One region of the Yersinia sp. 2541 StPb PI genome, then DNA from elsewhere that is predicted to be linked to it. Evidence: predicted binding sites of a transcription regulator. Region 1 holds the regulator's gene; each other region holds the start of a gene.

Region 1 (3,187 bases):
TCAATAATTGCAAGATATAGACTGCGGTTATGGTTCTGCCAACAACAGATAGCCCGTAGTTTTTACGTTGAACCAGATAAGCGGCAAGGGTAATGAGCAGCATAATGCCAAGGGTGGCACCCTCTGGCATTGGCAGATGCAATAGACCAGCGGCCAATATCAGCCCAATCAAGGTGCCGAGTGCACGGTGATGGATTCGTACCTTGGTGGCGTTATAACCGTTCTGCGTTACCAGCATCACAGTAAGCAAAATCCAATAAGGTTTGGGTAGATGAATTAAGTTACCGATATAGCTACCTGCTGCCAGTGTTACGCCCAGACGAGCCGCTTCCCGCAGTGCACCTGATTTGAACGACAGATAGCTGATCAACGCCGGCCAGAAAGGTTGTGGTTGTTGGCTGGACATCAGGTCACGGTCATACAGTGGTCGCCGGTCACTCAATAGCTGGGTCACGTGGCTGATATGGTAGTAGTAGAATTGTGCGACCGGGTTGTCTGGGTGTGCCTGTGCGATGCTTGCCAGTTCTGTCAGACCATCATCGGCAGTGAAATGCTCATCAGCATGGTGGTGATAGAGAATGTCGTTGGCGATGCTGCGCATTTGAGCTGAGATTTTCTGGCAATTACGGCGTATCACGCTATCAATCTGTGTCTGCTCCATTAACTCTTGTGCTTTTTCTGGCTGAATCAGGGCCGCAGTAATGTGCTCTTGCAAATCGAGAGCCATTTGGAACAATCCCAACAACCGTTTCTGTTCTTTCTTCGTGGTGTTATGAATCAGATTAAATTGCTGATAAAGCTGATTAATCTTGTCCATAATCGCCTGTTGTCTGTCCAGCAGCGGCGGTATCGATTTTTCCGGCTCAAGGTGCTGAGCAAACAGGCTGTATTTGGTGTCACAATAATCGGCTAGTAAGCGATAAAGCTGACTCAAAGGTTCGCGAATCGGTTGATCCTTGCAGAGTCGGAACCATAACCCGTTAAACACCCCATACCACAGTGTCCCTACGGCACACAGCAACGGGGCTTGCCAGATCGGAGCGCGGCCCACCATGCTGAGGCTGAAAATAGCAGCAATCAGTGCCGCGGGTAACAAATGGCCATTCAATTGGCTAATCGCCCCACTCACTCCTAGAACTAATGCCAGGCTGAGCATGACAGCAGGCAACGGAATACCCCATAGCAGCAGTTGCTGGGTTAGGAAGCTACTCACAGTAAACAGCGCGCCGCCGACCAGCAGACGCCGGAAAAAATGTTGGTGTGGTGTATCCAGTGAGGCAATGTTGCAACAGGCGGGTATCAGAGAAAACATCAAGCCCAGCCGAAGTTCGCCGAGAGCGAACCCTAATGCTGCAGGCAGGCAGAGCACTAATGTTTGGCGTAGTGCGTAATTAACTTCAGGATGATAAATAAGCCGTTGCCATTTCATAAAGGCCCCAGAAATTTATTGATCACAAAAGATTAAAAAACTGATGCCGACAGTATCGGCACCAGTTTAGGGGGAATTAACGGGTGCCGTAGACGACAATCGTTTTACCGTGTGCGGAGATCAGGTTTTGATCTTCCAGCATTTTTAGTATCCGCCCCACGGTTTCGCGGGAGCAGCCAACTATCTGACCAATTTCCTGGCGGGTAATTTTAATCTGCATCCCATCTGGGTGGGTCATGGCATCAGGTTGTTTTGCCAGATTAAGCAGCGTTTGTGCAATACGCCCAGTCACATCAAGGAAAGCAAGGTTGCCCACTTTCTCAGATGTAATCTGTAAGCGACTCGCCATCTGTGAAGATAGGCGCATTAAAATATCTGGATTGACCTGAATCAGCTGACGGAATTTTTTGTAAGAAATTTCAGCCACTTCACAGGCGGTTTTTGCTCTAACCCAGGCGCTACGTTCTTGGCCTTCTTCAAATAATCCAAGTTCGCCGATGAAATCTCCCTGATTAAGATAGGAGAGAATCATCTCTTTACCTTCCTCATCTTTGATAAGCACCGCAACGGAGCCTTTCACGATGTAGTAAAGCGTTTCGGCCTTTTCACCTTGGTGAATCAGCGTACTCTTCGATGGATATTTGTGGATATGGCAATGAGACAGGAACCATTCGAGAGTCGGGTCTGTTTGTGGCTTGCCGAGAACCATTCGCTGTTATCCTCTGTTGTTATCGCTGCCTAACATAACAGGGCTCAGAGTTCCCTGTACGGCGTGCTTATAAAATACACTTTCTCGTAGCATATTAATTTGCTCAACTGCCGAAAGGTATAGCCAAGATACGTACCGGGTAGAAACCCTCCACTGAGTATTGAGAAGCTACCCTATTTAATTCTAGAAACAACACTTTCGGTTCTGTTTGTAGCACAGGATGAAGCCAGTGTCTTGTGTTGTATCGCTTCAGCATGATGAACATCGGGTTACATTGCCAGTTTGTAAATGAAAGGGTAGTCTGGATCAGAAAATTTAACCGGGAGCAAGAGTTATGCAGGCACGTGTAAAGTGGGTTGAGGGGCTGACATTTTTGGGTGAATCGGCATCAGGTCATCAGGTGTTGATGGACGGTAATGCTGGAGACAAAGCACCGAGTCCGATGGAAATGTTGTTAATGTCAGCAGGCGGTTGTAGCGCGATTGATGTGGTCTCTATTTTACAAAAAGGCCGCAATGATGTGCGTGATTGCGAAGTGACATTAACCTCGCAGCGTCGCGAAGAGGCACCGCGTCTATTTACGCAAATCAACCTGCATTTTATTGTCAGCGGCAAAGGTCTGACCGACAAAATTGTGGAACGAGCCGTTGAGCTGTCAGCAGAAAAGTATTGCTCCGTCTCACTGATGTTGGGTAAAGCGGCGACGATTACCCACAGTTTTGAGATCCGTGACATCGCCTAAGCAAACCCTTCGTACTTGAAGCTGCAGGGTTGTTAGCTGCGTTCGCTCACCCGAATCACTTACTTATGTAAGCTCATCGGGATGAGTTCGTTTGCCGCCTACCTGCAGCTCCAATTACTTTGGGTTGGGATAGAGTCAAATTATTTTTCTCTCTCTCCAGCCATTGCTATACTGCGGCTTCAAGAATGAAGGAGATTAACCGATTTTCTCCCCTTCCAGCAACTGCTGCACTAGCGGCGCCATAATCAGCTCCATTGCCAGCCCCATTTTTCCGCCGGGTACCACCAATGTATTGATATTAGAGATA
Region 2 (3,187 bases), 1.1 Mb from region 1:
TTATTAACGGGCATATCACATCAGTCGCGGCATTAAACTTACCCACTAAAGTTGTCCAGCCTTTGATTACTCAAAGAGTCATCATCCGTGTAAATAGTCCGGGTATGAATCGCAGGTATAAAAAAAGGCGCCGTAGCGCCTCTTTAGAGATTTTTTTCTGATACTTAGAGTACCAGGCCCGCAATAGAGGCGGACAGCACACTGACCAGCGTAGAGCCGTATAACAGCTTCAAGCCAAAGCGTGAAACTACATTCCCTTGGTGCTCATTCAAACCTTTAATCGCACCGGCTACGATACCAATAGAGGAGAAGTTAGCGAATGAAACCAGGAACACTGACAGAATACCCACGCTGCGTGGCGACAGTTCTGATGCCACTTTCTGCAAGTCCATCATTGCCACGAATTCGTTAGATACCAGTTTGGTTGCCATGATGCCACCAACTTGTAAGGCTTCATGAGTCGGTACGCCCATCACCCAGGCAAACGGGAAGAAGACATAGCCCAAGATACCCTGGAAGCTGATACCGAACAGCAAGCTAAATAAGGCATTCATCGCAGAAATTAACGCGATAAAACCAATCAGCATGGCTGCAACGATGATAGCAACTTTGAAACCGGCCAGAATGTACTCACCCAGCATTTCAAAGAAGCTTTGGCCTTCGTGCAAGTTGCTTAGTTGCAACTCTTCCTCGTCCTCTGCTTTATACGGGTTGATCAATGACAACACGATAAAGGTACTGAACATGTTAAGTACCAGCGCCGCAACCACAAACTTCGCGTCCAGCATTGACATATATGCACCCACGATTGACATAGAAACTGTCGACATCGCGGTTGCTGCCATGGTGTACATGCGTTTTTCAGACATTTTGCCCAAAATGTCTTTATAGGCGATGAAGTTTTCAGATTGACCCAGAATCAGTGAGCTGACGGCGTTGAATGATTCCAGCTTACCCATGCCGTTAACTTTAGACAGCAAAGTACCAATGATACGAATAACGACGGGGAGAACTTTGATATATTGCAGAATACCAATCAGAGCAGAAATAAAGACGATAGGGCACAGCACTCTCAGGAAGAAGAACGCCAAACCTTTATCACCCATATTGCCAAAGACAAAGTCGGTACCGTTGGCGGCAAATCCAAGCAACTTGTCGAATAAACCGGCGAATCCTTTCACAAAACCCAATCCAGCTTCCGAATGGAGGAAGAAGTACGCCAACAACACTTCAATTACCAGCAATTGAATAACAAACCGAATGCGGATGCTTTTACGATCCTTACAGATCGCCAGAGCTAATATGGCCACCACGACTAAGGCCAACGCAAACTGCAGAATATGGGACATGTGTGCTCCAAATTTGAGGCAGGCTAGATTTCGGTGGACATTTTATGTAACGGCTACATTAAAAACGAGATGTAGGCAGCAAATATAGAAATTCACTTGCACTAATGCAAACGAATTAGTGGAGTGGATCACAAAAAATAGGATGTTAATAATTTGCTACGGAAGTAGTTTAAATATGCTAGGTTGATCAATTGTAGTCATTCGTTACGAAAAGGGCGATGGAACATTTAACCCAACTTTTCAGAAAGCTACCACGGGTGATTGCTACACGGCTGATTATACGGTGTTAGCTATCAGAGAGATAAGTTCTACCACGCCAAGTGCGCTTGATAATTATTATCATTTAGATATTATTATTGATAAGAAAGTAGACGTAAGTTTTCAAGGGTAATACTGAATGCTGAATAGCCGTGCTGTCGATACATCCCGCCGTACATCAAGGAGGATAAAACTCTCCCTGATGGGGCCTGCTTTTATCGCGGCCATCGGTTATATCGACCCCGGTAACTTCGCAACCAATATTCAGGCGGGGGCCTCTTTCGGTTATACCTTATTGTGGGTGGTGGTTTGGGCCAACATCATGGCTATGTTGATCCAATTACTGTCCGCTAAACTCGGTATTGCCACTGGTAAAAATCTGGCTGAGCATATCCGTGATCGTTTTCCACGGCCTGCGGTATGGGCCTACTGGGTACAAGCCGAAATCATCGCCATGGCCACGGATCTGGCCGAGTTTATTGGGGCGGCAATCGGGTTTAAATTACTGCTAGGTGTGACCCTGCTTGAAGGTGCTGTCCTGACCGGCATTGCCACTTTCCTGATTCTTATGCTGCAAAAGCGTGGGCAAAAACCTCTCGAACTGGTTATCGGTGGGTTGCTGTTATTTGTAGCGGCGGCTTATATTGTAGAACTTATTTTCTCCCGACCAGAACTGGCGGCGTTGGGTCGCGGTATGTTGGTTCCTGACTTGCCTAACCGTGACGCGGTGTTTCTAGCGGCCGGGGTATTAGGTGCCACGATTATGCCGCATGTTATTTATCTGCATTCATCCTTGACGCAAACGGCGGGAGAAAACTCCAAGGCATCCCGTTATGCTGCGACTAAATTGGATGTGGCGATTGCCATGACAATTGCCGGTTTTGTGAATCTGGCTATGATGGCAACGGCGGCGGCGGCTTTCCATTTCAATGGTTATGGCAGTATTGCTGAAATCGAGCAAGCGTACCTCACACTACAACCCCTGTTAGGTAATGCCGCAGCCACTATTTTTGGTTTGAGTCTGGTTGCCGCTGGGTTGTCATCGACAGTGGTGGGGACCTTGGCAGGGCAGGTCGTCATGCAAGGCTTTGTCCGGTTTTATATCCCTATCTGGGTGCGACGCTCGGTCACGATGTTGCCTTCCTTTATTGTCATTCTGGCGGGTATGGATGCAACACGGATCTTGGTGATGAGCCAGGTACTGCTGAGTTTTGGTATTGCGTTGGCGTTAGTTCCATTGCTGGTCTTTACTGGCAATAAAGAATTGATGGGAGAGATGGTTAACTCAAAATTGATTCAGATTTTGGGGAAGATGATTGTGTTAGTGGTGGTTGGATTAAATGCTTATCTGTTGATTAGCTTGCTCTAACTTCTTCATACTGGCGGGATCGATAGCCAATCATCCGCCAGAAGCTTTTTTAATTAGTCATCATCATGATGGCGGTCATGCCCTTTTCCTCGATGATGTTTCTTGCCGTGGTTGTCATAATGTTTATCGTGTTTCTGATAGCGCCCTTCACGGTAATAATAGTTCTTTTGCCACCAGTCTCTGTTTTGCCAGCGGTGCCCATCCCAGTAAT
Region 3 (3,187 bases), 2.8 Mb from region 1:
GCTGGCATTTTTCTATCGTGGCTATCGATTGGCTAAGACGCAGTCGGCTCAACCCCATCAGGTATCAGAACATACCCAATAGGCGCCCAGATGCAGCAAGGCGGGCTGCGAATAAGTTATGTGTAGTAGCAAATCAACACGCTCACAGTTTGATACATGATGAGTCTATTATTCATAGTGTGACAGCTAGCACATAATCAAACTTAATTGTATGATGAATGCACTCCGTAACTCAGGACCTTTTCTATGCGCAATGTGACTTCACTTTGCTGGCAGTACCTGCGGGCTTTCGCCATTATTTATCTGTGCTTATGGGCGGGTAAAGCACTGGCTTTGCTGCTGCCTATCACCATCCCTGGCAGTATCATTGGGATGCTGATTTTATTTGCTCTGCTGGCATCCCAGATATTGCCTTCAATCTGGGTGAAACCCGGTTGCCACCTACTGATCCGTTATATGGCGCTGTTGTTTGTGCCGATTGGTGTCGGTGTGATGCAGTACTACGACCAACTGACTAAACAGTTTGGTCCCATCGTAGTTTCCTGCTTTGTCAGCACCCTAATTGTCATGTTGGTGGTGGCTTACAGTTCTCATTATGTTCACCGCGAACGCAAAGTCATTGGTTCTCCTACCCATACCGAGGACGACAAATGATCAGCAATTTATGGTGGTCACTGCCACTCACCTTAATCGTATTCTTTGGTGCGCGTCGCTTAGCCCGCTGGCTGAAAATGCCACTGCTTAACCCATTATTGATATCGATGGTTGTTATCATTCCATTGCTGCTGGTCACGCATATGCCCTATGCCAACTATTTTGCTGGCAGCAAAGTATTGAATGATTTACTGCAACCCGCCGTGGTGGCGCTAGCTTTCCCGCTATATGAACAATTGCATCAAATTCGCGCCCGCTGGAAATCCATTATCAGTATCTGTTTTATTGGCAGTATTACCGCCATGGTTAGTGGTACGGCGGTCGCCCTGTGGATGGGAGCAACCCCGGAGATTGCGGCTTCGGTATTGCCTAAATCTGTCACCACACCTATTGCCATGGCCGTCGCTGAGTCTATCCATGGCTTACCCGCCATCAGCGCAGTATGCGTCATTTTTGTCGGTATTTTGGGTGCGGTATTTGGCCATAGCTTGCTAAATTTATTAAAGATAACCACTAAGGCCTCGCGAGGTTTAGCCATGGGTACCGCCTCCCATGCACTGGGCACCGCCCGTTGTGCTGAAATGGACTTTCAGGAAGGTGCATTTAGCTCACTGGCACTGGTAATCTGCGGGATTATCACTTCACTGTTGGCTCCTTTCCTATTCCCGGTGTTACTCCATTTGTTCGGCTAATGGCGTGAGACCCTGACGCGCAAACGCATATCAGGGTCTACAGTAACAAGGTGAAATAGCGCCTGTTTTCAGGTTTAAATTTGAGATACATCTCTCATTTGAGATTTTACTTGCATCGATTTCATTGGTAATGAGATCTTAATCACATCAAGAAGCCCCTAAGCTGCCTAAAATAGTTTCCCGTTACTCTTGGAGAGACTCCCTATGCAAGCACGTTTTCATGCCCCTTGGGCTAAGCTACCCGCTTCACTGCAATCAGCACTTGAACCTATTCTGAGCGCAAACGATTTCCCTGCCATGTTGACAGCGAAGCAAGTGGAAACGGTAAAAAGCATCAGTGGGTTGGATGACAATGCGCTGGCATTCGCGTTGTTGCCGCTGGCTGCCGCGTGTGCGCTGGCGCCAATCTCTCATTTTATGGTTGGTGCTATCGCTCAGGGGAGCAGCGGCAACCTCTATTTTGGCGCCAATATGGAGTTTAGCGGTGTACCGCTACAACAAACCATTCATGCCGAGCAGTGTGCGGTTACTCATGCCTGGTTACGCGGCGAAGCCAGCCTGGTCGCAATTACTGTTAATTACACTCCCTGTGGTCATTGCCGCCAGTTTATGAATGAGCTGAATAGCGGAACCGACCTGCATATCCATTTGCCGGGCCGCCCTGCCGCAACCCTGGGTCACTATTTGCCTGACTCTTTCGGCCCGAAAGATTTGGATATCACCACGCTGCTGATGGATCCGGTGTTTCATGGCTACACCGTAGCTGAAACCGATGCACTGACTCAGGCAGCCCTCGAAGGTGCGAACCACAGTCATGCTCCTTATAGCAATGCTCATAGCGGTGTTGCATTGGAAGCGGCTGATGGTGCTATCTATGTGGGCCGTTATGCAGAAAATGCCGCCTTCAACCCCAGCCTACCACCGCTGCAAGCTGCATTGATCCTGACCAACATTACCGGTGGGGATTGCGCGGCCATTCGCCGTGCGGTGCTGATTGAGGGCAGTAATCCGACACTGACTCAGTGGGATGCCACACTGGCAACACTGGCAGCCTTAGGTTGCGATGATGTAAAACACGTGACATTTTTGCCTAAATAACCCCCAACTAATTGGGGGTTACATGGCTAACCCCCAGTTATCACGCTAATCCTACCGATTCCCCTAAATAGCAGTGAAACTCATTCCCCCGTGTACGGCCTGATAAGTCATCTGGTATTCCAAGCCATAAGCTGGCCTGAGCGATGCCGATCATAGCACCGAGACCTCGCAACGAATGACGCCTGGTTCCAATAAACTGCTCAGCTAAATCTGCAAGTTAACTCGCACTTTTACCGATTACAGACATATTTAACTAACAAAAGCTGTACATATTCTTCTTATCTTTTAGGATCAGGGCAACAATTGCTATCAATACCCATAGTCATATAAGAGTAAAACTCATGGAACTTGAATACGAAAGTAAGCGCACCCTCTATATCCCCTACGCTGGTCCGATCCTGTTAGAATTCCCTCTCCTTAACAAAGGCAGCGCCTTTACTAATGATGAGCGCAACCACTTTAACTTACACGGATTGTTGCCTGAAGCGGTTGAAACTATTGAAGAACAAGCTGAGCGCGCTTACCGCCAGTATCAAGATTTTAAAAATGACGACGACAAGCATATCTATCTGCGCAACATTCAAGACACCAATGAGACTCTGTTTTACCGCCTGCTGGACGCCCATCTCAGCGAGATGATGCCAATTATCTACACGCCTACCGTTGGCGAGGCTTGTGAACACTTCTCTGATATCTATCGTCGTGCGCGTGGGTTATTTATCTCTTACCCAAACCGTGAACAC
Region 4 (3,187 bases), 3.8 Mb from region 1:
GGCTGAGTGAAAGCAGTTTGCAACAACTGGTGCGGATTATGCAGCAACATGAGCAGAGCTATCACCGTATTCAGCAATTTATTGAAAAGCCGCCCGGTGACCTGCGTATTTTCGAAATTTTTCCGCCTAAGCCACTTGCCAGTAATGCACTGGGGAGCCGGGTCGCGGCACTAAATCGTGATTATCATTTAGGCCGCCGTTGTGGTCGCTATTTTTTGGCTACCGTCGGGCACTGGCTATTACCGCAAGATCAACGGGATCAGGCTGGAATCAATGGGGAGAAAACCTCGATTTCACTTTCACGTCGTATCATTCAGCCACAAGATATTAATCAACCAGATGATATGGCAGAGCTAATTGATACTGATGACTCTTCATTTGATATTACTCAAACGCCGGATATCATTACACCAGCGGATTCAGTGACCGCCACTCACTATGGCCTACCGGCTCAGATGAGTGTGAGTGACAATGGGTTGATTATTCCGACGAATACCAATAGAAAGCCCTTGCCAGTAGAGATAATTTTGCCTGCCAGTGTGGCAAAAAACAAAGGTGATACCGTCTAATGGTAGAAGTGAGTGAGCAGATAGTGAATCTTAGCGATAAAGCTTATTTTATCGATACCCACTGTCACTTTGATTTCCCTCCATTCAGTGGTGCTGAAGCGGCCAGTTTAGTCACTGCGGCTCAGGCGAATGTCAGGCAATTGATTGTTCCTGCGGTGGGTGCTGCTTATTTTCCCCGTATTTTAGCCTTGGCTGCGAACTATCCACCCCTTTTTGCCGCACTCGGCATGCATCCACTTTATATCGCTCAACATCAAGAGGCCGATTTGGCGACACTGGTATCCTATCTGGCGAACAAAACTCACAAGCTGGTGGCCGTGGGGGAAATTGGCCTGGATCTTTATATGGATGAGCCGCAGTTACCACGCCAGTTGGCGCTATTGCAGGCCCAACTTAAGCTGGCTAAACAGCATGATCTCCCCGTTATTCTGCATTCTCGCCGTTCCCATGACCAATTAGCCTCGGTGCTGCGTAAAACGGCGTTGCCGCGCACCGGTGTTGTACATGGTTTCGCCGGTAGCCTGGCGCAGGCGCAGGCATTTATTCGCTTGGGTTATTATATTGGTGTGGGTGGGACCATTACTTATGTGCGGGCACAGAAAACCCGGAGTGTCATGGCCGCATTGCCTCTTTCCGCATTACTGCTGGAAACCGACGCGCCAGATATGCCGTTAGCCGGTTTTCAGGGGCAGCCAAACCGGCCCGAGCGGGCTGCTGATGTGTTCAGCGTGTTGTGTCAGCTACGCTCTGAAGCGCCACAACAGATTGCCAGCCAGTTGTTAGCGAATAGTCAACGTTTGTTCCGATTACCGCCCGCCGATAGCTGCCCACTTTAAATCACCTCCGGGAATATACAAACCATACTAATAATTTGTGTGATCTCTTTATTTTCGCTTTTTAATGTGACCATCGTCACACTTACGTTGATTCGGTTGCTTTTAGTTGTGTTTATTTGTGACAGAGATTATTTGATAGCGCCTTCATGTCGGTATAATCCCCCGAAAATTATTTCAATTTAATTAATGATTTCACTATTAGGGATAGCGACATGCTAATGAGTCTGGTTGGAATGGCAGTACTGATATTAATAGCCGTACTTCTTTCAAGTAATTATAGGGCGATTAATATCCGCACTGTTGTTGGTGCATTTATTATCCAGATCGCTATTGGTGCGCTGGTATTATATGTGCCCATCGGGCGCCGCATTCTGGGCGGTATGTCAGAAGGAGTCGCTAACGTTATCGCCTACGGTAATGAGGGGATTTCATTTATTTTTGGCGGTTTGGTTTCTGACAAAATGTTTGAAGTTTTTGGTGGTGGCGGCTTTGTATTCGCCCTGCGAGTATTACCAGTAATTGTATTCTTCTCATCATTGATTGCCGTTCTGTATTACCTTGGCATCATGCAAATCGTTATTAAGGTATTGGGCGGTGGTTTGCAAAAGTTGCTGGGCACTTCACGTACTGAATCCCTTTCTGCCACAGCTAATATCTTTGTTGGCCAAACTGAAGCGCCGTTAGTGGTGCGCCCTTATATTGCCACCATGACCCAATCTGAACTGTTTGCAGTAATGTGCGGCGGTTTAGCTTCCGTTGCCGGTTCAGTATTGGCTGGTTATGCGCAAATGGGGGTACCATTGGAATATCTGATTGCTGCTTCCTTTATGGCAGCACCGGGTGGGTTACTGTTTGCTAAACTGATGGTGCCAGAAACCGAAAAAACGCACGATAACGTTGATGCTACAACCTTGATTGCTGAAGATGAACGCCCGGCTAACGTTATTGATGCAGCGGCATCTGGCGCGGCTTCCGGCATGCAACTGGCATTGAATGTAGGGGCAATGCTGCTGGCCTTTATCGCCTTGATTGCTCTGCTCAATGGTATTCTGGGTGGGATTGGTGGCTGGTTTGATTATCCACAACTTTCGCTAGAGTTGATTCTGGGTTGGGTATTCTCGCCGATTGCTTACTTGATAGGCATCCCATGGAGTGAAGCGATGGTGGCTGGTTCATTTATCGGCCAGAAGATTATCGTTAACGAATTCGTAGCATTTATGAATTTCGGTCAGTATCTCCAGGCAGAAGAGTTAGTCAAAGCCGCGGGTTTACAGGTTCTTTCCGAGCACACTAAGGCTATTATTTCCTTCGCGCTGTGTGGTTTTGCCAACTTGTCATCTGTTGCCATCTTATTGGGTGGCTTGGGTAGCATGGCCCCAAACCGCCGTCACGATATCGCGCGTTTCGGCCTGAAAGCGGTAGCAGCAGGCACATTGTCGAATCTGATGAGTGCGACGATCGCCGGTTTCTTCCTGGCATTATAATTAGGCTAGCTTGACTTGCCATTTTGGGATTGGGCAGTGCTCGGGACCTGTCACCTACTTCGTGTACGCTCCAGTCCCTGCGCGCTGTCCGCACCCAAACTGTCTGCGCCGCTGACGCTTAATTTTTTATGGTTCAGGCCTACAATACTGCGTATTCCTGCCCATAGGCTATTCTTGAAGCGAGTGAGCGTATCGTGGTCAGAAAGCTATAAATTAGGTTATTTTGTGACTTTAATCACATATAATTCCGTCTCGTTACAAGTTACTATTGATTAGTGTGAAATTGAGCACACCCAAG

What was found. The regulator CRP, encoded in region 1, controls carbon source genes, mostly activating them, when cyclic AMP is high. The targets are predictions, from matches to a motif close to ATGTGANNNNNNTCACAT.
Region 2: V1953_RS06020 (NupC/NupG family nucleoside CNT transporter) is a predicted target of CRP. The motif match lies at 1,466-1,483, and genes of this name have one in related genera.
Region 3: cdd (cytidine deaminase) is a predicted target of CRP. The motif match lies at 1,477-1,494, and genes of this name have one in related genera.
Region 4: V1953_RS18120 (NupC/NupG family nucleoside CNT transporter) is a predicted target of CRP. The motif match lies at 1,470-1,487, and genes of this name have one in related genera.

Annotation. Positions count from the first base shown of each region.
Region 1 covers NZ_JAZGQB010000001.1:279,726-282,912, forward strand. Annotated here, with positions in the region: gene V1953_RS01090 (YccS/YhfK family putative transporter) at 1-1,429, opposite strand, end outside; gene crp (cAMP-activated global transcriptional regulator CRP) at 1,506-2,138, opposite strand; gene V1953_RS01100 (OsmC family protein) at 2,473-2,880, shown strand; gene V1953_RS01105 (phosphoribulokinase) at 3,076-3,187, opposite strand, start outside.
Region 2 covers NZ_JAZGQB010000001.1:1,360,727-1,363,913, forward strand. Annotated here, with positions in the region: gene V1953_RS06020 (NupC/NupG family nucleoside CNT transporter) at 165-1,349, opposite strand; gene V1953_RS06025 (Nramp family divalent metal transporter) at 1,747-2,976, shown strand; gene V1953_RS06030 (DUF2502 domain-containing protein) at 3,030-3,187, opposite strand, start outside.
Region 3 covers NZ_JAZGQB010000001.1:3,093,926-3,097,112, forward strand. Annotated here, with positions in the region: gene V1953_RS13935 (MFS transporter) at 1-82, shown strand, start outside; gene V1953_RS13940 (CidA/LrgA family protein) at 247-654, shown strand; gene V1953_RS13945 (CidB/LrgB family autolysis modulator) at 651-1,346, shown strand; gene cdd (cytidine deaminase) at 1,551-2,444, shown strand; gene V1953_RS13955 (NAD-dependent malic enzyme) at 2,786-3,187, shown strand, end outside.
Region 4 covers NZ_JAZGQB010000001.1:4,045,811-4,048,997, reverse strand. Annotated here, with positions in the region: gene V1953_RS18130 (patatin-like phospholipase family protein) at 1-569, shown strand, start outside; gene V1953_RS18125 (TatD family hydrolase) at 569-1,405, shown strand; gene V1953_RS18120 (NupC/NupG family nucleoside CNT transporter) at 1,618-2,889, shown strand.